3 regions of the Mesorhizobium sp. KR2-14 genome follow, and region 2 is predicted to be linked to each of the others. Evidence: predicted binding sites of a transcription regulator. Region 2 holds the regulator's gene; each other region holds the start of a gene.
What was found. Region 2 encodes PhoB, which activates phosphate uptake and scavenging genes when phosphate is short. Its sites were predicted from a motif close to TGTCATNNANCTGTCAT; they were not measured.
Positions count from the first base shown of each region.

Region 1: a site for PhoB is predicted at 6,571-6,587, ahead of phnF (phosphonate metabolism transcriptional regulator PhnF). Genes of this name have one in related genera too.
Region 3: a site for PhoB is predicted at 5,139-5,155, ahead of ABLE86_RS21635 (DapH/DapD/GlmU-related protein). Genes of this name have one in related genera too.

Region 1 covers NZ_JBDZDR010000005.1:195,108-202,719, forward strand. The annotation lists gene ABLE86_RS15265 (translocation/assembly module TamB domain-containing protein) at 1-4,088, shown strand, start outside; gene hemN (oxygen-independent coproporphyrinogen III oxidase) at 4,223-5,572, shown strand; gene phnF (phosphonate metabolism transcriptional regulator PhnF) at 5,815-6,561, opposite strand; gene phnG (phosphonate C-P lyase system protein PhnG) at 6,666-7,136, shown strand; gene phnH (phosphonate C-P lyase system protein PhnH) at 7,136-7,612, shown strand, end outside.
Region 2 covers NZ_JBDZDR010000007.1:102,057-109,668, forward strand. The annotation lists gene pstC (phosphate ABC transporter permease subunit PstC) at 1-1,380, shown strand, start outside; gene pstA (phosphate ABC transporter permease PstA) at 1,377-2,696, shown strand; gene pstB (phosphate ABC transporter ATP-binding protein PstB) at 2,714-3,538, shown strand; gene phoU (phosphate signaling complex protein PhoU) at 3,586-4,299, shown strand; gene phoB (phosphate regulon transcriptional regulator PhoB) at 4,319-5,008, shown strand; gene ABLE86_RS17685 (ROK family protein) at 5,027-6,262, opposite strand; gene xylF (D-xylose ABC transporter substrate-binding protein) at 6,453-7,496, shown strand.
Region 3 covers NZ_JBDZDR010000013.1:22,909-30,520, forward strand. The annotation lists gene ABLE86_RS21615 (extracellular solute-binding protein) at 1-107, opposite strand, end outside; gene phnX (phosphonoacetaldehyde hydrolase) at 378-1,214, opposite strand; partial or broken gene ABLE86_RS21625 (autotransporter outer membrane beta-barrel domain-containing protein) at 1,830-3,791, shown strand; gene ABLE86_RS21630 (autotransporter domain-containing protein) at 3,733-4,332, shown strand; gene ABLE86_RS21635 (DapH/DapD/GlmU-related protein) at 4,468-5,100, opposite strand; gene ABLE86_RS21640 (EF-hand domain-containing protein) at 5,352-5,942, opposite strand; gene ABLE86_RS21645 (NADPH-dependent FMN reductase) at 6,137-6,709, opposite strand; gene ABLE86_RS21650 (hypothetical protein) at 7,337-7,612, shown strand, end outside.

The DNA of each region.
Region 1 (7,612 bases), on a different contig from region 2:
CGCTCAACGTCAACCGCCTCGATGGGCCCGGCGGCCAGCTCGCACTGCGGGCGGCCTACGCCAATGCGACCCAGGTGCTCGATATCGACCTGAAGCTCGACGAGCCGGCCAACGGCATCGTGGCGAATCTCCTCAACGTCGAGGGCCGGCCGCCCATGGCGTTGGCGCTGGGCGGCAAGGGGCCGATCTCGGACCTCGACCTCAACCTGACACTCGATGCCGATGGCCTGCGCGCCCTGACTGGCACAGCCGAGGTGCGCCATCGGGCCGACGGCTACGGGTTCAGCGCCGACGTGCATGGGCCAATCGCCCAGCTGGTGTCGCCGCGCTTCCGCGATTTCTTCGGCGCCGAGACCAGACTCCAGACCTCCGGTCTGGTGCGCGACGGCGGCGGCGTGCTCTTGGAAAAGCTCGACCTGCAAGGCGCGTCGCTTGACCTCAAGGCCGCAGCCGAGACGGCCCCCGACGGCTTCCTCCAGCGCCTGACGCTGAGCGCCGACATCGCCGACCCGGCCGGCAAGCCTGTGCTTCTGCCCGTGCCGGGACAGAACACCGTGCAGCGCGCCAGCCTCGCGCTGGCCTTCGGCGACAATCCGGGCGACGAATGGTCGGGCTCGTTCAAGATCGACGACCTAGCCACCGAGACTTTTTCGTCCAAGTCGGCCGAGGTACTGCTATCGGGCCTGGCCCAGAACATCGCCAACCCGGCGTCGCGCCATCTCACCTTCGCCGCCACTGGCGGCGTGTCCGGCATCGTCGCCACCCGCGCCGACATCGCCGAGGCGCTGGGCGATCGCATCGCGCTCGACGTCGGCGGCGAATGGTCGGCCGGCGCGCCGGTGAAGCTCGCCAAGGCCGAAATCGCGGCCAACGGTTTTGCGCTTTCGCTTGCCGGCGACATTTCCGACTTCGTCTTCAATGGCGACGTCGGCCTCAAGGCCAGGTCGCTGGCTCCGTTCTCCAGCCTTGCCGGGCGGCAGCTTTCGGGCGGCGCCGATCTCGTCGCCAGGGGCGAGCTGAAGCCGCTCACCGGCGCGTTCGACCTCGCGCTTGATGGCATGGCCGAGGGGCTGGGCATCGGCACGCCTGCCGCCGACAATCTGCTGCATGGCCGAACTCGCATCGCCGGCGGTGTCGCGCGCGGCGAGACCGGCCTTGTGGCGCGGCAGCTGCGCATCTTCAACGACCAGGTCGAGGCCAAGGCCGATGGCCGCTTCGCCACGGGTGCGGCCGATTTCGGCTTCGACCTCTCTGTGGCCGATCTGGCGCTGGTGTCCGACAAGACTGCCGGCCGTCTCACCGCCAAGGGCCGCGCTTCCGGCACCGAAGGGCTGATCGGCCTGACCTTCGGCGCGGAAGTGCCCAGCGGCACGCTGGTCGGCAAGACGCTGAAAGATGCCGTGCTCGACTTCGAAGGCACGCTGCAGAAGGGCGACCTCAACGGCAATGTGACCGGTAACGCCTTCCTCGACGGCGTAAGGGTCGATCTCGCCTCGGCCATTGCCGCCAATGAAGACGAAAAGCGCCTAAGCGACCTGAAATTCACCGCAGGTGGCGCCAAAATCACCGGCGATGTGACGCAGGACAGGGGCGGCCTGCTCGACGGCAAGCTGTCGCTCGCCGCCGCCGACGTTTCCACCGCTGCGGCATTGCTGCTGAAGCATGCCACCGGCGCGGTCAACGCCGACATTGCGCTGACCCATCAGGACGGCAGGCAGAACGCCACGGTCCACGCCGAGATCAACAAGCTGGTGGTCGACACCGTCCATGTCGGCAAGGCCGATCTCAACGCGACCGTTGCCGACCTGTTCGGCGTGCCGATCGCCGACGGCTCGTTGAATGCCAGCAAGCTTGTCGCCGGCGGCGTCGATGTCGCCACGCTGCAGGCCACCGCCCGGCACGAAGGCCAGACGACGAATTTTGCGGCCAACGCGAAGCTCGAGAATGGCGCTGTCGCCGCTGCCGCCGGCGCGCTGTCGCCGGTCGAGGGCGGCTACCGGCTCGCCCTGCAGCAGGCGCAGCTGACCCAGGGCAACCTTTCGGCCAAGCTTGCCGAACCGGCCGCCCTGCAGATGCGCGGCGAAAAGATATCCATCGACGATCTCGTGCTCGACGTCGGCGGCGGGCGCGTCAGCGCGCGCGGAGAGATCGACGAAAAGCTGGACCTCGCCGTCAGCATCGCCAGGCTGCCGCTGGCCATCGCCAACGCCGTCCGCCCCGACCTGGCGCTGGCCGGTACGGTCGACGGCACCGCCAATATCGGCGGCACGCGTGCCAATCCGGACGTGCGCTTCTCGCTCAAGGGCAATTCGATTGCCGCCGCCGCCCTGCGCGAGGCGGGTCTTGCCTCTATCAACCTCGAAGCCGAGGGCAACTCCACAGCCAGCTGGCTGAACGTCAAGGCGGCGGTGACCAGCCCTGATGGCCTGCGCGCCACGGCACACGGCGCCGTGCCGCTCGACAAGGGTGCACTGGCGCTCGACATCGGGCTCGAATCCTTCCCGCTTGCGCTGCTCAATGCGGTCGCGCCTGATCAGCGGCTCGGTGGCAACATCTCAGGCACCGCCAAGGTTTCCGGCCAACTCGCCAATCCGGCGGCGGCGTTCAATTTGCGCGGCGCGGGCATCCGCGCAGCCGCTTTGGAAGAAGCCGGCGCAGCCCCCCTCGAAATCGCCGCCTCCGGTCATTTCGCCGACAAGGTGCTGACGCTGTCGTCGGCCACCGCCAACGGTCCGCAGGGTCTGTCGCTCACCGCCAGCGGCCGCGTGCCGGTCTCCGGCGAGGGCGTGGACCTCGCCGTTCGGGGCGAGGCACCGTTGGCGCTGGCCAACCGTTTTCTCGCCGAGCGCGGCGCGCAGGCGGGCGGCACGCTTTCGGCCAACGCCACCATTTCCGGCAGCCTGAAAAAGCCCTCCATCCGCGGCATGTTCTCCACGCAAGGGGCCGAATTCGTCGATCCGGACAGCAATGTCCGCCTGCGCTCCATCGCGGTCATGGGCACCATCGACGGCGACCAGGTCACGATCCGCAACGCCTCGGCCAATCTCGCTGCCGGCGGCTCGGTCGGCGCTACCGGCACCATCTCGCTCGACGCGGCGGCGGCCTTCCCGGCCGACATCCGCATCACGCTCAACGATGCCCGCTATTCCGACGGCACGCTTGTCGTGGCCACCGTGGGCGGCAGCCTCGCCATCACCGGCCCGCTCGCGCGCGATCCGGTGCTGTCGGGCAATATCAATGTCAGCCGCGCCGAGATCACCGTGCCGGAAAGCTTTGCCGGCGGTGCTGCCGCGCTCGACGTAAAGCACCTCAAGGCCTCGCCGGCCGTGGCCGAGACGCTGAAGCGTGCGCGCGCCAATGACGGCACGCCCACCCCGACCGGCCGTCCGAGCGTCATGCGGCTCGAGGTCAGCGTCAATGCGCCGGCCCGCGTCTTCGTGCGCGGGCGCGGGCTCGATGCCGAGCTCGGCGGCCAGGTCAAGCTCACCGGCCCTGTGTCCGACATCCAGCCGGTGGGCGGTTTCCAGCTCATTCGCGGCCGGCTCAGCATCCTCAGCCAGCGCATCACCTTCGATGAAGGCACCGTCACGCTGGTGGGCGACCTCAACCCCTTCCTCAACTTCGTGGCGCGCTCGGAGGGCACCGACATCACCGTGTTCATCACGGTTTCGGGGCGCGCCTCCGACATCGGCGTAACGTTCTCGTCGCAGCCCGAGCTTCCGCAGGACGAAGTGCTCGCCCGCCTGATCTTCGACCGCGGCATCGACGAGCTGTCGGCCTTCCAGATCGCCCAGCTCGCCGCCGCGGCGGCCGAGCTGGCCGGCGGCTCCAACAATTCGCTGCTGGGCAATTTGCGCAATGCTACTGGTCTCGACGATCTCGACGTGGTCACCGACAGCAAGGGCAATGCCGCCGTGCGCGCCGGCCGCTACATCCAGGACAACATCTATCTGGGCGTGGAGGCGGGTGCCCAGGGCTCGACGCGCGGCACCATCAACCTCGACATCACCCAGGACCTCAAGGCAAAGGGCGCGGTGGGGTCCGATGGCGACTCCAGCCTCGGCGTGTTCTACGAAAAGGATTATTGAGCCCGCTTTCCTGCGGGCTCGCCGCGCGCCGGGGCAGGGCGCGGCGCAAAGGACCTCTCCGGCGGCCTTGATCGAGATCAACGACGCAGGGCGGGGCGCCTTTATGTCTGGCTTAGTTTCACGGAGCCAGACGAATGCAGCCAGATCTCATCCGCAAGCATGCAGCGCCCGTTCCGCGCTACACCAGCTATCCCACCGCGCCGCATTTCCACGATGGCGTCACCTCCGCCACCTACCGCGAATGGCTTGGTGCGATCGAGCCCGGCACCGCGCTCTCGCTCTACGTCCACATTCCCTATTGCGACCGCCTGTGCTGGTTCTGCGCCTGCAACACCAGGCAGACGCGCCGCTACGAGCCGGTCGCCAAATATCTGCAATATCTCTACCGCGAGATCGTCACGGTGGCCGAACTCGTGGCGGGCAAGGCCGAGGTAGGCGCGCTGCACCTCGGCGGCGGCTCGCCAACCATGCTCACGCCGGACGACATGCGCGTGCTGAACGCTATCCTGCGCACGGGCTTCTCCTTCCGTGAAAATGCCGAGATCAGCGTCGAGATCGACCCCAACGACATGGACGAGGCGCGCTTCGACGCGCTGGCCGAAATCGGCATGACCCGCGTCAGCCTCGGCGTGCAGGACTTTGACCCGAGAGTGCAGACCGCGATCAACCGCGAGCAAAGCTTTGCGCAGACCAAGGCGGTGGTGGATGCCGCCCGCGCGCGCGGCGCGCAGTCGGTCAATCTCGACCTGCTCTACGGCCTGCCGCACCAGACGGCAGACAGCGTCGCGGCGACCGTGGAACAGGCGCTTTCGCTGGCGCCCGACCGCATCGCGCTGTTCGGCTATGCCCATGTGCCGTGGATGCGCAAGCACCAGACCATGATCGACGAGGCAGCGCTGCCGGACGTGATGGAGCGTTTTGAGCAGTCCAGCCGCGCGGCCGATATCATTTCGGGCCACGGCTATCAGACGATCGGCATCGACCACTTCGCCAAGCCGGCGGACTCCATGGCGGTTGCCCATCGCGAAGGCCGGCTGCGCCGCAATTTCCAGGGCTATACGGTGGATGATCTCGACACGCTGATCGGCTTCGGCGCCTCTTCTATCGGCAAGCTGCCTCAGGGCTATGTCCAGAACAGCACCGCCACCGGCGAATATGAGCGGCTGGTGTCCGAAAGCGGGCTTGCCGTCACAAAGGGGTTTGCGCTGTCGGAGGAAGACCGCATGCGCGCCTGGGTGATCGAGCGGCTGATGTGCGACTTCTTCTTCTCGCGGTCCGAGTTCGCCCGCAGCTTCGGCGCCGGTGGAGCGCCGGTGATCGATCTGGCCGACCGGTTGGTGGCGGAGGACGAGGACGGCCTGATCGTGCGCGAAGGCGACCGCTTTGTCGTCACCGACCGCGGCCGCCCGGTGGTACGCGCGGTGGTCTCGGCCTTCGACGCCTATCTGGGCAACAACGGCGCGCGGCATTCGATAGCGGTGTGAGAGAGGCCTGATCCTCTCCTGTCTGCATTTGAAATGACCCCCACCCCTAGCCCCTCCCCACAAGGGGGAGGGGGAATTCTGCTGTGTAGCTGCCTAACACCACCCTTGGCCGGCTTTGGCGGTCGGGGCGGCAAAATCGTCCCCCTCCCCCTTGTGGGGAGGGGCTAGGGGTGGGGGTACAGGCCGGTAAGATCAGCGAGCCTCAGTAGACGACAGCACTACCGAAGGTAGGTAAGCTGCCCCTACGTCTCTATCGTCAGCTCCACCAGATCGGCGGCAAAGCGCGTCTCGGCGAACTGGATTGGCCTGCCCTCGAGATCGTCATTGATGGCCACGGTCACCAGCACGATGGCGCCGGGCGACAGTTTCAGGTTGTCGAGGTCGTCGGCATCCGCATGCCGTGACGATATCAGCGTGGTGCGGCGCACATAGTCGTCCACGCCAAAGCGCGCGAAGCTCGCGGTCACCGACCCCGTCTCGGCAAAGACATCCGCGAACCCGGCAAAACGCGTGGCGTCGAACCAGTTCGTTGCACGCGAGATGCGCCGGTTGTCTGCCTCCGTCACGGTTTCCAGCCGCAACACCGGCGCGCCTGTCTCGATGCCCAGCGCCTCGGCCACGCGTTCCGTTGCCGGCTCTACCACATGGCCGAGCAATATCGCCTTTCGCGCTCGCGTCTGGTCCTGCAAGCCGGTCGAAAACCGGGTGCGGGTGCTGATCGGATAGGCTAGCCGCTTGCGGCTTTCGATGAAGGTGCCGCGCCCCTGCTCGGCGCGCAGCACGCCTTCCTGCACCAGTGCCGAAATCGCCGCTCGCACCGTGTGGCGGTTCACGCCGAATAGCTGCGACAGCGTGATCTCCGGCGGCAGCTTGCCGCCTTCGCCGAGCGTGCCGTTGCTGATGCCCAGCCGGATGCGGTCGGCCACCTGCCGCCACAGCGCCACCCCGCTTCGGCGTTCCATGCCGCTTTCGCCAACCGTCGAACTCATTTTTCGCTCCGTCATTCAGCCGTCATGGACAGCCGCTAGAAAGCCAATATAATTTGTTCAGTTGTATAGAGCAATAGACAAATATGGAAGGCGATGGAGCGGCCATGAAGACCGACAGGCGGCACGAACAGGAAGAGGCGCAGGCGCGCAAGGCGGCAATGGCCGCGCTGGCCAATGCGCCGGGCGAAACGCTGAAGGCGCTGTGGGACGAGGCCGGCCTGCCGCGCGACGCGCAGCGGCTGCGCGGACCCGAAACCGGGCTGGTCACCGTGCGCGGGCGCATCGGCGGCGGCGGTGCGCCGTTCAATTTCGGCGAGGCGACCGTCACCCGTGCCACGGTGCGCGTGGAAGGCGGCGCGGTGGGCCACGCCTACGCGCTCGGCCGCGACAAGGAGAAGGCGCTGCTTTCGGCCATAGCCGACGCGTTGTGGCAGGACACGTCGCGCCGCGGCGACATCGAAACGAAAATCATCGCGCCGCTGCAGGCAGCGCAGGCCGAAGCCGACGACCGTCGCCGAGCCGAGACGGCGGCGACCAAGGTCGACTTCTTCACCATGGTACGCGGAGAGGACTGATGCAAACCGAGGCAATAGACGGCGGCTTCGCCAATCCGGTCTTTGACGCGCAGGTGGTGTTCCGCGCGGTCATGGACGCCATGGCCCGCCCCGGCACCATCCAGCCCTGCGGCGAACTCACTGCTCCGCCCGCGCCGCTCGCGCCGGTGGCGGCTGCCGTCGCTCTCGCGCTCTGCGATGCCGACACGCCTCTCTGGCTCGATCCGGCCCTGCAGGCTTCCGCGGCCGCTCGCCACTGGCTCGGCTTTCACACCGGCGCGCCGCTGGCCCACACCCCGGCGGATGCGCATTTCGCGCTCGTGTCGGACCCGGCCGAGCTGATCTCGCTCGAGAATTTCGCGCAAGGGTCGCAGGAATATCCCGACCGTTCCACCACGCTCATCCTGCAGGTGCCGAGCCTGTCCGGCGGCGAGACGCTTCAGCTCGAAGGCCCCGGCATCGAGACATCGCTCGCTTTTGCACCCGTTTCCCTGCCG
Region 2 (7,612 bases):
GACGGCACGGCCAAGCCGCACTCCCGCGCACACTACCACGGCTGGTGGGCAGCCCTGCTTGCCACGCTTCCGGCGCTGCTTCTGATCGTCGTCTGGGGCGTCGGCTCCAACCTCTACGTCGAAGCCCGCATCAAGGGGCAACTGCCCGAGCAGACGGCCGAGAGCACCATTGCCAGCCGCACGCTTGCCGCCGGCCTGACCAAGAGCCTCGCCAACGGCCTGCGCCGGCTCGATGCGCCGATGTCGACCAATCCGCCGGCCAGCTTTGCCGAATTGCAGCCGCTGCTGGCCGCGCGTGGCGTGGCGCTGGCGCCCGATACCCAAGACTACATGATCCCGATTGCGTTGGACGCCAATCGCACCCAGGACATGCTGCGCACGGTCGGCGCGGTGGCCATCCTTGCGCTCTCGGTGGCCGGTGCGGCCTTCGGCCTCTCGCAGATCCGCCTGCGCGCGCGGGCGCGCAACAATGTCGAGACGGTGGTGCTGTGGGGCCTGCTGGCCGCTTCCACCATCGCGATCCTGACCACCATCGGCATCGTTCTGTCGATGCTGTTCCAGACCATCCACTTCTTCGAGCGCGTGCCGCTTTCCAATTTCTTCTTCGGCACCGTGTGGGACCCGCGCTTCGCAGCCGCGGGCTCGGGAGGTGCGGAAGGCCAGTTCGGCCTGATCCCGCTCCTGGCCGGCACGCTCTACATCGCCTTCGTGGCCATGCTGGTGGCCGTGCCGGTCGGGCTGATGTCGGCCGTCTACATGGCCGAATACGCCTCGCCCAGGCTGCGCGCCACGGTCAAGCCGGCGCTGGAGCTGCTGGCGGGCATCCCGACCATCGTCTACGGTATCTTCGCGCTGGTGACGCTCGGGCCCTTCCTGCGCGACCTGAGTGCGGCACTTGCCGGCGGCACCAGCTTCATCCAGGCGCAGAGCATCCTCACCGCCGGCCTGGTGATGGGCGTGATGCTCATCCCGGTCGTTTCCTCGCTCTCCGACGACATCATCACCGCAGTTCCCCGCGCCCTGCGCGACGGCTCGCTTGGGCTTGGCGCGACGCGCTCGGAAACCATCAAGCGGGTTATTTTGCCGGCAGCACTTCCGGGCATCGTCGGCGCCATCCTGCTCACCGCCTCGCGCGCCATCGGCGAGACCATGATCGTGGTGCTGGCCGCCGGCGTGGCCGCCAATCTGACGCTCAACCCGTTCGAGGCGATGACCACCATCACCGTGAAGATCGTCAACCAGCTCACCGGCGACCTCGAGTTCAACTCGCCGCAGACGCTGGTGGCCTTTGCGCTCGGCATCACGCTGTTTGCCCTGACGCTGGTGATGAACATCTTCGCGCTCTACATCGTGCGCAAGTACCGGGAACAGTACGAATGACCGACATTCCCTTGAACGGCATTGCCGGCGGCACCGTTGCGCGCCCGCGCCGCGACATCGGCCTGAAGCGCCGCTACGCCGCCGAGCGTCGTTTCCGCTTCTATGGCCTGCTGGCGATTTCCATCGGCCTGGTGTTCCTGGCGGTAATGCTGACCTCCGTGGTCTCCAAGGGCTACACCGCCTTCTGGCAGACGACGGTGACCCTGCCGATAACCTTCAACGAGAAGGTCATCGACCCCGAAGGCAAGCGCGCGACCGACCCGAACGTGCTCATCACGGCCAACTATCCCAAGCTGGCCGAAAGCGCGCTTGTGGCCAAGCTCGGCATCGACCCGCACGACAAGGCTGCCATTCGCAAGCTCAAGGGCTTCCTTTCGGACGGCGTGCGGGCGCAGCTGCGCTCGGTGGTGATGGACGACCCGTCGGTGATCGGCACGACGCGCAATGTCGACATCCTTGTTGCCGCCAACATCGATTCCGCCTTCAAGGGCCAGATCGACCTTTCGGTGGACGAAAGCCGGCGCAAGGTTTCCGACCAACAGGTGGCATGGATGAAGCAGCTTGCCGCCGACGGTTCGCTGGCCGAGCATTTCAACAAGGGCCTGTTCACCTTCGGCGCCTCCAGCCGGCCGGAAACCTCGGGCATGGGCGTGGCGATCATCGGCTCTTTCTACATGATGGTGATCGTGCTCTTGCTGGCGCTGCCCATCGGCGTGGCCGCCTCGATCTATCTCGAGGAATTCGCCAAGAAGAGCCGGCTGACCGACCTGATCGAGGTCAACATCAACAACCTGGCCGCGGTGCCGTCGATCGTGTTCGGCCTGCTGGGCCTGTCGGTGTTCATCAACTTCCTCGGCCTGCCGCGCTCGGCGGCGTTGGTCGGCGGACTGGTGCTGACGCTGATGACGCTGCCCACCATCATCATCGCGACCCGCGCCGCCCTTGCCGCCGTGCCGCCCTCGATCCGCTCGGCCGCCCTTGGGCTGGGCGCCTCCAAGATGCAGATGGTGTTCCAGCACATATTGCCGCTGGCAACCCCCGGTATCCTCACCGGCACCATCATAGGCCTGGCGCGCGCGCTGGGCGAGACGGCGCCGCTGCTGCTGATCGGCATGGTCGCTTTCGTGGCCGACTATCCGGCCACGCCGCTGGAGCCTGCCACGGCGCTGCCGGTGCAGATCTATATGTGGGCCAACGAGGCCGAGCGCGCCTTCGTGGAGCGCATGTCGGGCGCCATCATCATCCTGCTCGTGTTCCTGATGGCGATGAACATCACGGCCATCGTGCTGCGACGGCGTTTCGAGCGGCGCTGGTAGGCGAAGGATGCTTTAGTATGAACATCATGACGGAAGTGGCACTCGAGAACGCGGTGAACGACAAGATGAACGGTACGCCCAAGGAAATCATCAAGATGCGCGGCCGCAAGGTGTGCGTGTTCTATGGCGACAAGCAGGCGTTGTTCGACGTCGACCTCGACGTGCGCGAAAACCAGGTGACGGCGCTGATCGGCCCTTCGGGCTGCGGCAAGTCGACCTTCCTGCGCTGCCTGAACCGCATGAACGACACCATCGACGGCGCCCGCGTGACCGGCCAGATCACGCTGGACGAACAGGACATCTACGACAAGAGCATCGACGTGGTGGAGCTGCGCGCCCGCGTGGGCATGGTGTTCCAGAAGCCGAACCCGTTTCCGAAGTCGATCTACGAGAACGTGGCCTATGGCCCGCGCATCCACGGCCTCGCCCGCAAGAAGGCCGACCTGGATGCCATCGTCGAGACCAGCCTGAAGAAGGCCGGCCTGTTCAACGAGGTGAAGGACCGCCTGAACGAGCCGGGCACCGGGCTTTCCGGCGGCCAGCAGCAGCGCCTGTGCATCGCCCGCGCCATCGCCGTTTCGCCAGAGGTGATCCTGATGGACGAGCCATGCTCGGCGCTCGATCCGATCGCCACCGCACGCGTGGAAGAGCTGATCGACGAGCTGCGCCAGAACTACACCATCGTCATCGTCACCCACTCCATGCAGCAGGCGGCGCGCGTTTCGCAGCGCACGGCCATGTTCCATCTGGGCCAGCTGGTCGAGGAGGGCGACACCGACAAGATGTTCACCAACCCCGACGACAAGCGCACGCAGGACTACATTACCGGCCGGTTTGGCTGACTCGCGGTTGATCCGCACGCCGGACAAAGGATTGCAAAGACATGATCATGGGCAAACACACCGTCACGTCCTTTGACGAGGAACTGGGGCACATCGACCGGCTGCTGCGCGACATGGGCGATCTGGCCGGCGCCATGGTCTGTGGCGCCATCCGGGCGCTGGTCAATTCCGACAATGCGCTTGCCCAGCGGGTGATTTCCGACGACGCGGTGATGGACGCGCGCCAGCGCGAGCTGGACGACCGCGCCATCACGCTGATCGCCAAGCGGCAGCCCATGGCGCAGGACCTGCGCGCCGTGGTGGGCGCGATCCGCATGGCCGGCGACCTGGAGCGGATCGGCGACCTTGCCAAGAACATCGCCAAGCGCGTCGGCGCCGTGGGTGAGAGCGCCACGCCGCGCAGCCTCGCCCACTCCATCGAGACGATGTCGGACATGGTGCTGGAGCAGATCAACGGCGTGGTCGACAGATATGTGACCCGCCAGCCCGAAGGCCTGAAGGCGCTGCGCGCGGCGGACGAGAACATCGACGTGAAGTACACCTCCGTGTTCCGCGAGCTGCTGACCTACATGATGGAGGATCCGCGCAACATCACCGCCTGCACGCATCTTCTGTTCTGCGCCAAGAACCTCGAGCGCATCGGCGACCATGTCACCAACATCGCCGAGAACGCCTACTATGTGATGACTGGCCAGCAGTTGCCGCCCAACCGGCCGAAGTTCGACGAGACCTCGCTTTCGGCGCCGGAATCGACGACCTGAGCGGGAGACCGGAAAAGTGATGATCGCCCCGAAAATCATGGTAGTGGAGGACGAGGAGCCGCTGGGCGTCCTGCTCCGCTACAATCTGGAATCGGAAGGCTATCAGGTCGAGGTCGTGCCACGTGGCGACGAGGCGGAAATCCGCCTGCAGGAGAATGTGCCCGACCTTCTGGTGCTGGACTGGATGCTGCCGGCGGTCTCCGGCATCGAACTGTGCCGCCGCCTGAGGATGCGCCCCGAGACCGAGCGCCTGCCCATCATCATGCTGACGGCGCGCGGCGAGGAGAGCGACCGCGTGCGCGGCCTTTCCACCGGCGCCGACGACTATCTGGTCAAGCCGTTCTCGACGCCGGAATTCATGGCGCGGGTGAAGGCGCTGCTGCGCCGCGCCAAGCCCGAGGTTCTGTCCAGCGTGCTGAAGGTGGGCGACATCATGCTCGACCGCGAGGCGCACCGCGTCTATCGCGGCAAGAGCGAGATCAAGCTCGGGCCCACCGAATTCCGCCTGCTGGAATTCATGATGCGCCACCCCGGCCGCGTCTTCTCGCGCGGGCAGCTGCTCGACAATGTCTGGGGCGAGACGATCTATATCGACGAGCGCACGGTGGACGTGCATGTGGGCCGCCTGCGCAAGGCGATCAATCCCGGCAACCTGCCGGATGTGATCCGCACCATCCGAGGCTCGGGCTACGCCATCCGCGAGGACTGAGCCCGGCCCGGCCGCCGCTCAAGCCGCGCCCGCGGCGCTTAGCGGCGCAGGGCCCGGCGCGAAGATTTCGCGGTCAAGGAAGGTGAGGGCGGTCATTGTGCAGCCTTCGCGGATCAGCGGCCGTTCGTTCGGCAAGGTGTCGAAGGAGATCGCCTTGTTGTGCTGGCCGCCCGCGGTCTTGTCGATAGCTGAGCGCAGCGCCGGCTCGATGAGGTCGAAGGCGGTCGCGCCGATGCCGACCAGCGCGACGGGTGCGGGGTCGATCAGCGCAAACAGGCTGCCGAGGCCGAAGCCGATGGCTTCGCCGGCGATGCGGAAGGCCTCGCGCTCCGGGCCGTCGGCCGCCCGCGCCCTGTCGGCCATGGCGCGTATCTCTTCGTCCGAAATGTCTGCCAGCGGCGCCTGGTCCTCGCTTTGGCCCCGCGCATTGCGCCAGATGGCGTAGTTGCCGGCATAGGCTTCCACGCAGCCGCGCCGGCCGCAGCGGCACAGCGCCCCGTCGGGCCGGTGGATCATGTGGCCGAACTCGCAGCCCGACGATTGCGTGCCGGTGAACAGCTCCCCCTTCAGCACCATGCCCATGCCGATGCCGTGCGAGAGCAGGATGGCGATGAAGTCGTTGCGGTAGCGCTCGGGCTTTCGCCAGCGCAGCGCCACCGCGATCATGTTGCAGTCGTTCTCCACGGTGGCGGGGATGCCGGTGGCGGCTTCGATCCGGTCGGCGAATTCGAGATGCGCGTGCGGCGTGATCGGCGACCACAGCATCATGCGCGAGCCGGCATCGGTGATGCCCTGCACGGCCATGCCGATGCGCAGCACGCGATGGCCTACGGCCCGGCGGGCCTCGACCTGCCGGCGCACCATGGCGACGCAGTCGCCGAGCAGCGCTTCGCGCCCGGTGGCCAGCGTCTCCAGCCGGCGCTCTTCCGATGCGACCACCTGCCCGGCGTAGTCGACCACGGCGACCGACAGGAAATTGAGCGACAGCACCACGGTGATGACTTCGGCAGCTTCCGGGGCGAGGCCGAGCGCTACCTGCGGGCGGCCGCGCTTCGAGCTTGCGGCTTCAGCCGCCTTTTCGGCGAGGATGCCTTCGGCGATGAGGTCGGCGGAAATGGCCGAGATGGTGGAATGGCTGAGGCCCGTGGTCCCCGCGATCTCGGTGCGGGACGGCTGGCCCGCGCGCCGCACGGCCGCGATGACCATGGCGCGGTTGCGCTTGCGCAGATCGTCGTGACGGATCGCCACCGGCATTTCGGCATTTCCTCCCGGAGCCTTGTTGCGCTGCGCAGATTCCAGTTCGCGTGCGCCGCGTCAACCTTCGGCGGGATGTTGACAGAACTTCAGGGTTACGACACTATTTTTTCGAGGTTCGAAATAATAGCCTCGACAAGGGCCCCAGGCCATCGTCATCGCGCCCTGGAGGGGGCGCAGGGAGGAAATCATGAAGATGTTTGCAACCGCCTTGCTGGCGGGTGTCGCGCTGTCGGTGTCGCTGGCAGGCGTGGCGCAGGCGAAGGACAAGATCATCGGCGTTTCCTGGTCGAACTTCCAGGAGGAGCGCTGGAAGACCGACGAAGCGGCGATCAAGGCCGCGCTCGAAGCTTCGGGCGACAAATACATTTCCGCCGACGCCCAGTCCTCGGCGGCCAAGCAGCTGACCGACGTGGAAAGCCTGATCTCGCAGGGCGCCAACGCGTTGATCATCCTGGCGCAGGACGCCAGCGCCATCGGGCCGGCGGTCGAGAAGGCCGTGGCCGAGGGCATTCCGGTGGTGGGCTACGACCGCCTGATCGAGAACAAGGATGCCTTCTACCTGACCTTCGACAACAAGGAAGTAGGCCGCCTGCAGGCCAAGGCCGTCTATGCCGTGAAGCCTGAAGGCAACTACGTCTTCATCAAGGGCAACGGCGCCGACCCGAACGCCGACTTCCTGTTCGCCGGGCAGATGGAAGTGCTGAAGGAGGCCATCGGCGCCGGAAAGATCAAGAATGTCGGCGAGGCCTATACCGACGGCTGGCTGCCGGCCAACGCCCAGAAGAACATGGAGCAGTTCCTGACCGCCAACGACAACAAGGTCGACGCGGTGGTGGCCTCCAACGATGGCACCGCCGGCGGCGCGGTGGCCGCGCTCGAGGCACAGGGCCTGGCCGGCTCGGTGCCGGTTTCGGGCCAGGACGGCGATCATGCCGCGCTCAACCGCATCGCGCTCGGCACGCAGACCGTGTCGGTGTGGAAGGACTCGCGCGAGCTTGGCAAGGCCGCGGCCGAGATCGCCGCACAGCTCGCCGACGGCAAGAAGATGGATGAGATCCCGAACGCGACCAAGTGGTCGGACGGCCCCAGCAAGGTCGAGATGACCTCGGTCTTCCTCAAGCCGATGCCGATCACCAGGGACAACCTCAACGTCGTCATCGACGCCGGCTGGGTTTCCAAGGACGTGGTCTGCCAGGGCGTGAAGGCGGGTTCGGTCGCGGCCTGCGACTAGGCCGGCTCGTTCGGTTCCGCACGGGGCGGGCAAGACGCGGCCGCCTGCCGCTGTCCGGCTCGTTGGACGCCGCGGTTTGAGGAGAAACCGCGGCGTTTCATTCGCCGCCGCATGCC
Region 3 (7,612 bases), on a different contig from region 2:
CTGGGTGACAAAGTAAGGCCCACGCCGAATGCGGCTGCACCCTGGAGCATTTGGCGCCTTGTCAGTGCGCCCGATGCCATCCTGTCGATGAACTTGATGCGCTGCATATTGCTCCCCTCCAGTTGATTTTCTGGATCTTTATGGAAGCAGCGTAGGAGGATTTTGAATCACGAGTCAATAAGCGGCCTGTCACTGCCACCAGAATCGAAGAATGGGGTGAGGCCCTAAAAGTGGACGTCCGCTATTCCGCTATGGTGAACCTTGGCGACTATTGCGAGCTGGCAGTGATCATCGGCGATGTGACCGGCATCCGGCTCTCGCCGGGACTGATGCGGAGCCGGCCGCAGGCGGTAAGTTCGCTCGTTTTCACGACCGCGTCACGGCTTGTCTCCGGCCCGCAAACGGGCGTCGATGGCTTCGATCACCGGCAGGAGATCGGCAATGGTATCGATCGTGTAGTGGGCGCCCGCTTCGCGCAGCACGCGTCCTGCACGCTGCCGATGCGCGTCCTGGGCCGCCTCGTCCAGCGCCTGCCAGTCGGCGAGCGACAAACCGATTTCATTGCCGCTGGCGACGATACCGACAGCCCACATGCCGGCGGCACGAGCCGAAACCAGACCCGTTGGGCTATCGTCCACCACCACGCAGGCGCGCACATCTGGCGCGCCAAGCGCGATGGCATTGTCCAGAACCATGTCCGGATAGGGCCGACCACGTTTGACATCGCTCACCGTAACACAATGATCCGGCTTATAGCCCTGCGCCTTGGCGAGCGGCATCAGGTTGTTCATCACACTGCGGGGATAGCCCGTGGTGCTGCCGATGGCGATGGCGCGGCTGCGAAGCGCGGCGATGGTTTCGAGCGCCCCCGGAATAAGCGCACTGTAGCGCGCGCACTGGACCTCATCGATGCGCAGGAACGCCGCGTAGAGGCGCTCCACATCCGCTGGTGTGGACACGCCGCCCTTGTTCGCCTGCCAGCGCTCGGCGACGGCGGGCTGGGCGAGAATCATCTCGAGGTGTTCGCGCTTGGCGGCGCCCATGGGGGCGCGCGCCTCGGCCTCCGAGATGGCCACCCCATCCTCGGCGAAGGCCTCACGAAATGCCGCCACCGGCGCAATGCAACCAAAATCGAGAACCGTGCCGGCCCAGTCAAAAATGGCTGTCGAAACGGGACCGCGAAAATTGTGCCCGAGTGTGTTGGTCTTGTTCATCGTCTTGCCTGGTTGAAACTGGGAAGAGAGCGCGGCAGGCCGCTCAAGCCGTCTGGTCCGCGAGTGAGAACCTGCGATTGGCGAGGACATTACCCGGGGCGATTGTGTTCATGGCGGGCCGATCTCACATTGCAGCGGCCCTGCGCTAGCGCAATTTGATGACAGCTTGGCGACCGTTGGCGACGAAGTTTGCTCGCGGCCAGCCGACCAGTAGTCAAGGAGGCTGCGTCGGATGCAATTGCGGCGATCCCCGAATGGCCCTGGTCGGTCCTTCGACCCTTTCGGATGGGCCTCTTAAAGGGAAACAACAATTGAAAGGCGCGGATTTGACGAACAAGAATAGATTATCTAGACATCTGCTATTTGCTTGACGAATAGAATTTCGGGCGACTTTCATTTCCGCATGTACGTTCCTTGAGGCGCGACAGTTCAGACGGGCGAAGGTGGCCCGCGCCGAAGTGGGGGACGGACATGGGGCAACTGACGGATACGCCAGGCGCAGGGCGGACGACGGCGGCCCGGCATCGCCGATTGTATTTCTCCACAGCGCTGGCGGCCATTTTCTGGGCGAGCGCCCAGCCGGCGCAGGCGCAAACGGTGACGGGCTCCGGTGACATGGACCCAGCCGGAGCGACATCACCGACATGGCTCGTCGGGGGCGTCCTCTTTGTCGGCGTTGTCGGCACCGGCGATCTGACCATCGCGGACGGCGGCAGGGTCACCAACACAGATGGCTTGATCGGCTACAGGGCCGGCTCGACCGGCACGGTGACGGTCTCCGGCACGGACGCAAGCGGCAACGCCTCGACCTGGACGAATTCCGACTACCTTTTTGTCGGTGATTCCGGCACCGGCACGCTGAATATCGCGGGCGGTGGCAAGGTCACCAACACAAATGGCTCTATTGCCTCCACTACTGGCTCGACGGGCACGGTGACGGTCTCCGGCACCGACGCAAGCGGCAACGCCTCGATCTGGACGAATTCGGGCAACCTCAGTGTCGGAGGTTCCGGCACCGCCACGCTGAATATCGCGGGCGGCGGCAGGGTCACCAACACGAATGGCTATATTGCCACGTGGGGCGGATCGACGAGCACGGTGACGGTCTCCGGCACGGATGCAAGCGGCAACGCCTCGAGTTGGGCGAATTCCGCAGAGCTTCGTGTCGGAGGTTACGGCACCGGCACGCTGACCATCGCGGACCGCGGCATCGTCTCCGTCGGGGCTGGAAGCGTCTATCTCGGCTCGGAGGCTGCTGGCAGCGGCACAATCAATATCGGCGCGGCGGCGGGCGACGCAGCCGTCGCCGCCGGCGCGCTGGCGGCGGCGAGCGTGCATTTCGGCGACGGTGCCGCCACGCTCACCTTCAATCACAGCGGCGCCACCACCTTCGCGGCAGCGCTGACCAGCAGCGGCACGGGCACCCATGCCTTCCACCATTACGCCGGCACGACCACGCTGACCGGCGACGGCTCCGGCTTTTCCGGGACGACGACGGTATCGGGCGGCAGCCTGATCGTCGGCCGGAACGGCGCCGGCGCGCTCGGCGGATCGCTGACCGTCGGCGCGGGCGGCCTGCTCGGTGGCACCGGCAATCTCGGCTCGAACGGATCGAGCGTCACCATCGCGGCGGGCGCGGTGCATGCGCCGGGCAACTCCATCGGGGTCCAGCATGTGCTTGGCGACTACGCCAACCACGGCACGCTGCGCCTCGAGGCGACCCCGAGCGCGGCCGACAAGATCGTCGTTGCCGGAGCGGTCGACATCACCGGCGCAAGCCTCGACCTGGTGCTGTCGCCGGCGGATGCGGCAAGCTGGGACGTCTTCAACGGTCCCTTCACCATCCTCGAAAAGCAGAGCGCCGGCGCTGTCGTCGGGACCTTCGGCCCGGTGACCCGGAACCTGCTTTTCCTCGATGCCTTGCTCGACTACCAGGGCGGCAACGGCAACGATGTGACGCTTGAACTGCAGCGCAACGATCTGGCCTTCGCCAGCCTCGGCCGGACCCGCAACCAGATCGCCACCGGGACGGCCTTCGACACACTCGACAGCAGCCATGCCGTCTGGCGCTCGATCGTGCTGGCCGCCGATGCGGACATCGTGCGCAACAGCTTCGATGCGCTCTCGGGCGAGATCCACGCCTCGGCCAAGGCCGCGCTCGTCGAGGACAGCCGCTTCGTGCGCAACGCCATCGACGACCGTCTGCGCGCCGCCTTCGCCGCGCCGGGCGCCTCGCCTACGCCGGTGCTGGCCTATGGGCCGGGCGACACACCCATGGCGGTGGCCCCCGACCATGCCGGCCCGGTGGTCTGGAGCTACGGCTTCGGTGCGTGGGGCTCGATCGACGGCGACGGCAATGCCGCCAGCCTCACGGGCTCAACCGGCGGCCTGCTGATCGGCACCGATGGCCTGGTTGGCGACTGGCGCCTCGGCCTCATGGCCGGCTACAGCCACTCCCGCTTCGATGTCGAGACCCGCTTCTCGTCGGGCTCGAGCGACAACTACCATCTCGGCCTCTATGGCGGCACGCAATGGGGCAATCTGGCCTTCAGGAGCGGCCTTGCCTACACGTGGAACGATCTCTCCACCCGCCGCTCCGTCGCCATTCCCGGCATCGCCGAGCGCCTCGACGCCGGTTTTCCGGGCCGGCACGCTGCAAGGCTTCGGCGAGCTCGGCTATGGCATCGAGGCCGGAGGGGCCCGCTTCGAGCCCTTCGCCAACCTCGCCCAGGTCAACCTGCATGCCAATGGCTTTGCCGAAAATGGCGGCGCGGCGGCGCTCTCCGGCCGCCGCGGCACGACCGACGTCACCTTCACCACGCTGGGCCTGCGCGCCGAGCACAAGCTTGGCCTCGGCACGGTTGACGCCACGCTGCGCGGCTTGGTCGGCTGGCGGCATGCCTTTGGCGACACCACGCCAACGGCAACGCTGGCATTCTCGGCCGGTGATGCCTTCGCAATCGCCGGCGCGCCGATCGCCAGGGACAGTGCGGTGGCCGAGGCCGGGCTTGACCTCAAGCTGACGCCCGACTCGAGCTTCGGCTTGTCCTATATCGGTCAGTTCGCCTCCGGCGCGCGGGATAACGGTTTCAACGCAAACCTCGCGGTGAGGTTCTGAATTTGGACATCACCATGAACCCCTCCGCTCCGCGCTGTTGTGCCGTGCGTCGCCTGTTCCGCCTCAGCACCGTCGCAGGATGCTCCGTCCCTTCCGGGTGGGGCATCTTCATAGCAAGAAGCGTCGCGAGGTGTACTAGGACCAGCGCGCGCAAAAGGCCTCGATATCGCTTGACTGAAAGTCGGCGAGCCGCGCCATGATTGTCTCGAATGGCCAATCCCACCAAGCGATAGAGGTGAGCCTCTCCGCGATCGTTCGCGTAAACCGCTCGCGAATGATCTTTGCAGGAACACCACCGGCGATAGTGTATGGCTTAACGTCCTTGGTGACGACCGCGCCTGCTGCGAGCACGGCACCGTCTCCAACCTTTACACCCGGCAACACGATTACCCCGTGGCCAATCCAGACATCATTCCCGATGACAACGCGATCTTCCCTTCGCTGATCAAAGAAGGAATCGTCGCGCACTGCATCCACGGAGTAATATTCTGGGCAGTAGCTGAAACGATGCATGGACGGCCGGTCCATCGGGTGATTGGGCGCACCAATCCTGACTTCCGCGGCGATAGCGCAGAACTTTCCAATCGTCGCGTCTCCGACAATGCAGCGAGGCCCCAAGTAGGAATAATCCCCCACTTCGACCCTGTGCAGCGAGCTGTCCTCCAAGATCTCGCAGCATCTGCCTATGGTTGAATCTCTTATGCTCGCCGTCGCGTGGACAACGGTCTCCCCGATTTTGGGGCGCTTTGATTGTGCGGTCGAGCGCATTGACGGTCTCCAGATTTGGGCCTGCCTAACCGGGGACGATCAAGGATATGTGACATACGGCCGCCAAAGGGCATTTGGGAGCACGAGCTACCGCCACTTTCATTGCTGACCACGCGGAGTGCTGCGGCTGCCGCGGCACTGTTATGCTCGAGGGAAGCTGGGCTCCTGCAAATGCCCCTGGTGTAATGCCGCGACACTTTCGATTGGGCGCCACCCTCCGCGTGAACAGGCGGGTGGCGCGCGGCCAGCTCTTATTCCTGACCGTAGTCTCCACCGCCGCCATCGCCAGAAGCACCGCCGCGATGCATGCCATCACGGAAGAAGTCCTGGATGTCCTCTATGGTCAAGTAGCCCTTCTGATCCGCGTCCATCGCCCTGAAGATGCGGGCGTGGAAATCGTTGACCTCGTCCAAGGTCACCTTTCCGTCACCGTTGGCATCCATGACCGCGAAGATGATCTTCAAACCCACGCCGCGCATCCACGGCGGGCCGTGACGGTGCTTGCGCCATCCGCCTTCTTCACGCGCCTCGGCTGCCCGCTCACGCAGCCTTTCGCGCATCATCCCGCCTCTCTCCCCCATCATCTCGGCTCCGGGCCGCCCCGGGCCTCTCGGGGCTTCTGGCCCTCCCTGCTCTTCCATGCGCTGCGCCATCATCTCACGGACGACCTGCCGGATCATCTGACGCAACTGGTCAGGGCTGATCTGAACTTGCGGCCCGCCTTGTTGTTGCTGCTGGGCCGTCTGATAGGGAGTTTGTTCCTGCGCAAAGCTCGGCGACGCCGGTAGCGCCATCATTAGTCCGGCCACTGCAATGCCTGCCAGCATCTTGACGCGTGTCATGATCTCACTCCTCAGCATTGAAACTTGGAAATTCTGCGCTCGATGGGTCGTGGAGGTGCCCATGCCGCGGCAGCCAGAGTGGGACGGGTTTCCCCAGAAGGCATTGACCCGCATCAATGACAGCAGCCGGTAGTCGAGCCGCTTACTGGACAGTTCGCGACACGTTCAAGCGGGCCAGCCGGCACGTGCAATCGTCATGTCCCCTTCGGCACGGCGGTATATACCCGCGTTATGAATGCCTCGAACTCGGCCATGTAGTTGCGCAGGAACTCTTCGGTGGTGGGGTCGGTTACCTCGCCGTCATCGGTGATGAGACCGGGCCGGAACTGGATATAGGCTTCGGGCGCGTTCATCTGCGGCGAATTGCAGAAGCTGAGGACGCTTCGCAGGCTCTGCTGCGCCACCGCAGTTCCGATTGCGCCCGGGGAGGTGCCGATAACGGCCGACGGCTTGCGCGTGAACGAGTTGCTGCCATAGGGGCGGCTGGCCCAGTCTATTGCGTTCTTCAGGCCGCCCGGGATCGACCGGTTGTACTCCGGCGTCACGAACAGCACGGCATCGACGGCGGCGATTGCCGCTTTGAAAGCTTGCGCCTCCGGTGGGAAATCAGCGTCATAGTCATAGCTGTAAAGCGGCAGTTCCCTGAAGGAAATCTCCTCCATTTCCAGCTCTTTGGGCGCAAGCCGCACCAACGCCGTCGCCAATTTGCGGTTGATCGACGCCGTTGCGAGGCTGCCGATAAGATAGCCGACCTTGTGTTTGGTCATTTGTACGCTCTCCATTCTCCCGGGAAGCATCCGGTAATTTGTTTGGAACGGACCAACCGCTGCGGACACGCCGGAAACAATAAGCCCATGTCTCGGTTTCGTGCTCCACCAAAGGAGCTGCGGTTCCTACGCGTTCCGTTCCACCGGACCATCGATCTGCAGCGCCTCGGCTGCGCGCTGCACCAACTCGTCCATCACGTTCAGCACATCGTCGGAAAACATGGAGGAGCATTTCAGGGGATTGGGCAAGATAACTGCGCATCGGCCGCTCCAGTCTCCACGGCGGGAGAAAAATCCCTGCCGCCTGCCGGGCAGGCGCTTGGTGGCAATGGCCATTCCACCAAAATTGGAAGACCCGGGAGATGGCGCGCTCTGGCCGGAATTCCAGAGGCAGGCAGCCAAAAAAAACGAACTGAGATGAACCCACGCTGGGCCATGCGTAGCCTCGCCCGGGTCAGTAAATCGCTGAATGCTGCGCACTGGCTCCAATCCGAAGAAGTAGGCCGATAAGCCCATCGTTTGAAACCGCGCTTGTGCCACACAATGCTACGGTCAGGGCAAAGTTGCGCTGCAATGCAGTGCCGCTCGTCCGCAAAGACTCTAACCGATGGGCGCGGAAGAAACCTGATGGACACGAGAAAGGTCCGGGCTTCGCAGCGGATGTCGCCAGGCAACAGCAATGTCATCGCGCTGCCGTTACCCGGCGCCTACATGGACGCGACAACGACTGCCAGGACAGCTCCTCGCCCTGTGAGACGCTGGGGCAGCAACGGTGATTTCGTCACGCTCCTATCCCACGCCGTGCGCAGCCTGCACTCCAGGTCGGCACTGCGGCACGACCTCGTCAAGGCCGGCCTTGCCAGGGCGGCCGAATACACCTGGCCGGGCATCACGAAGATACAT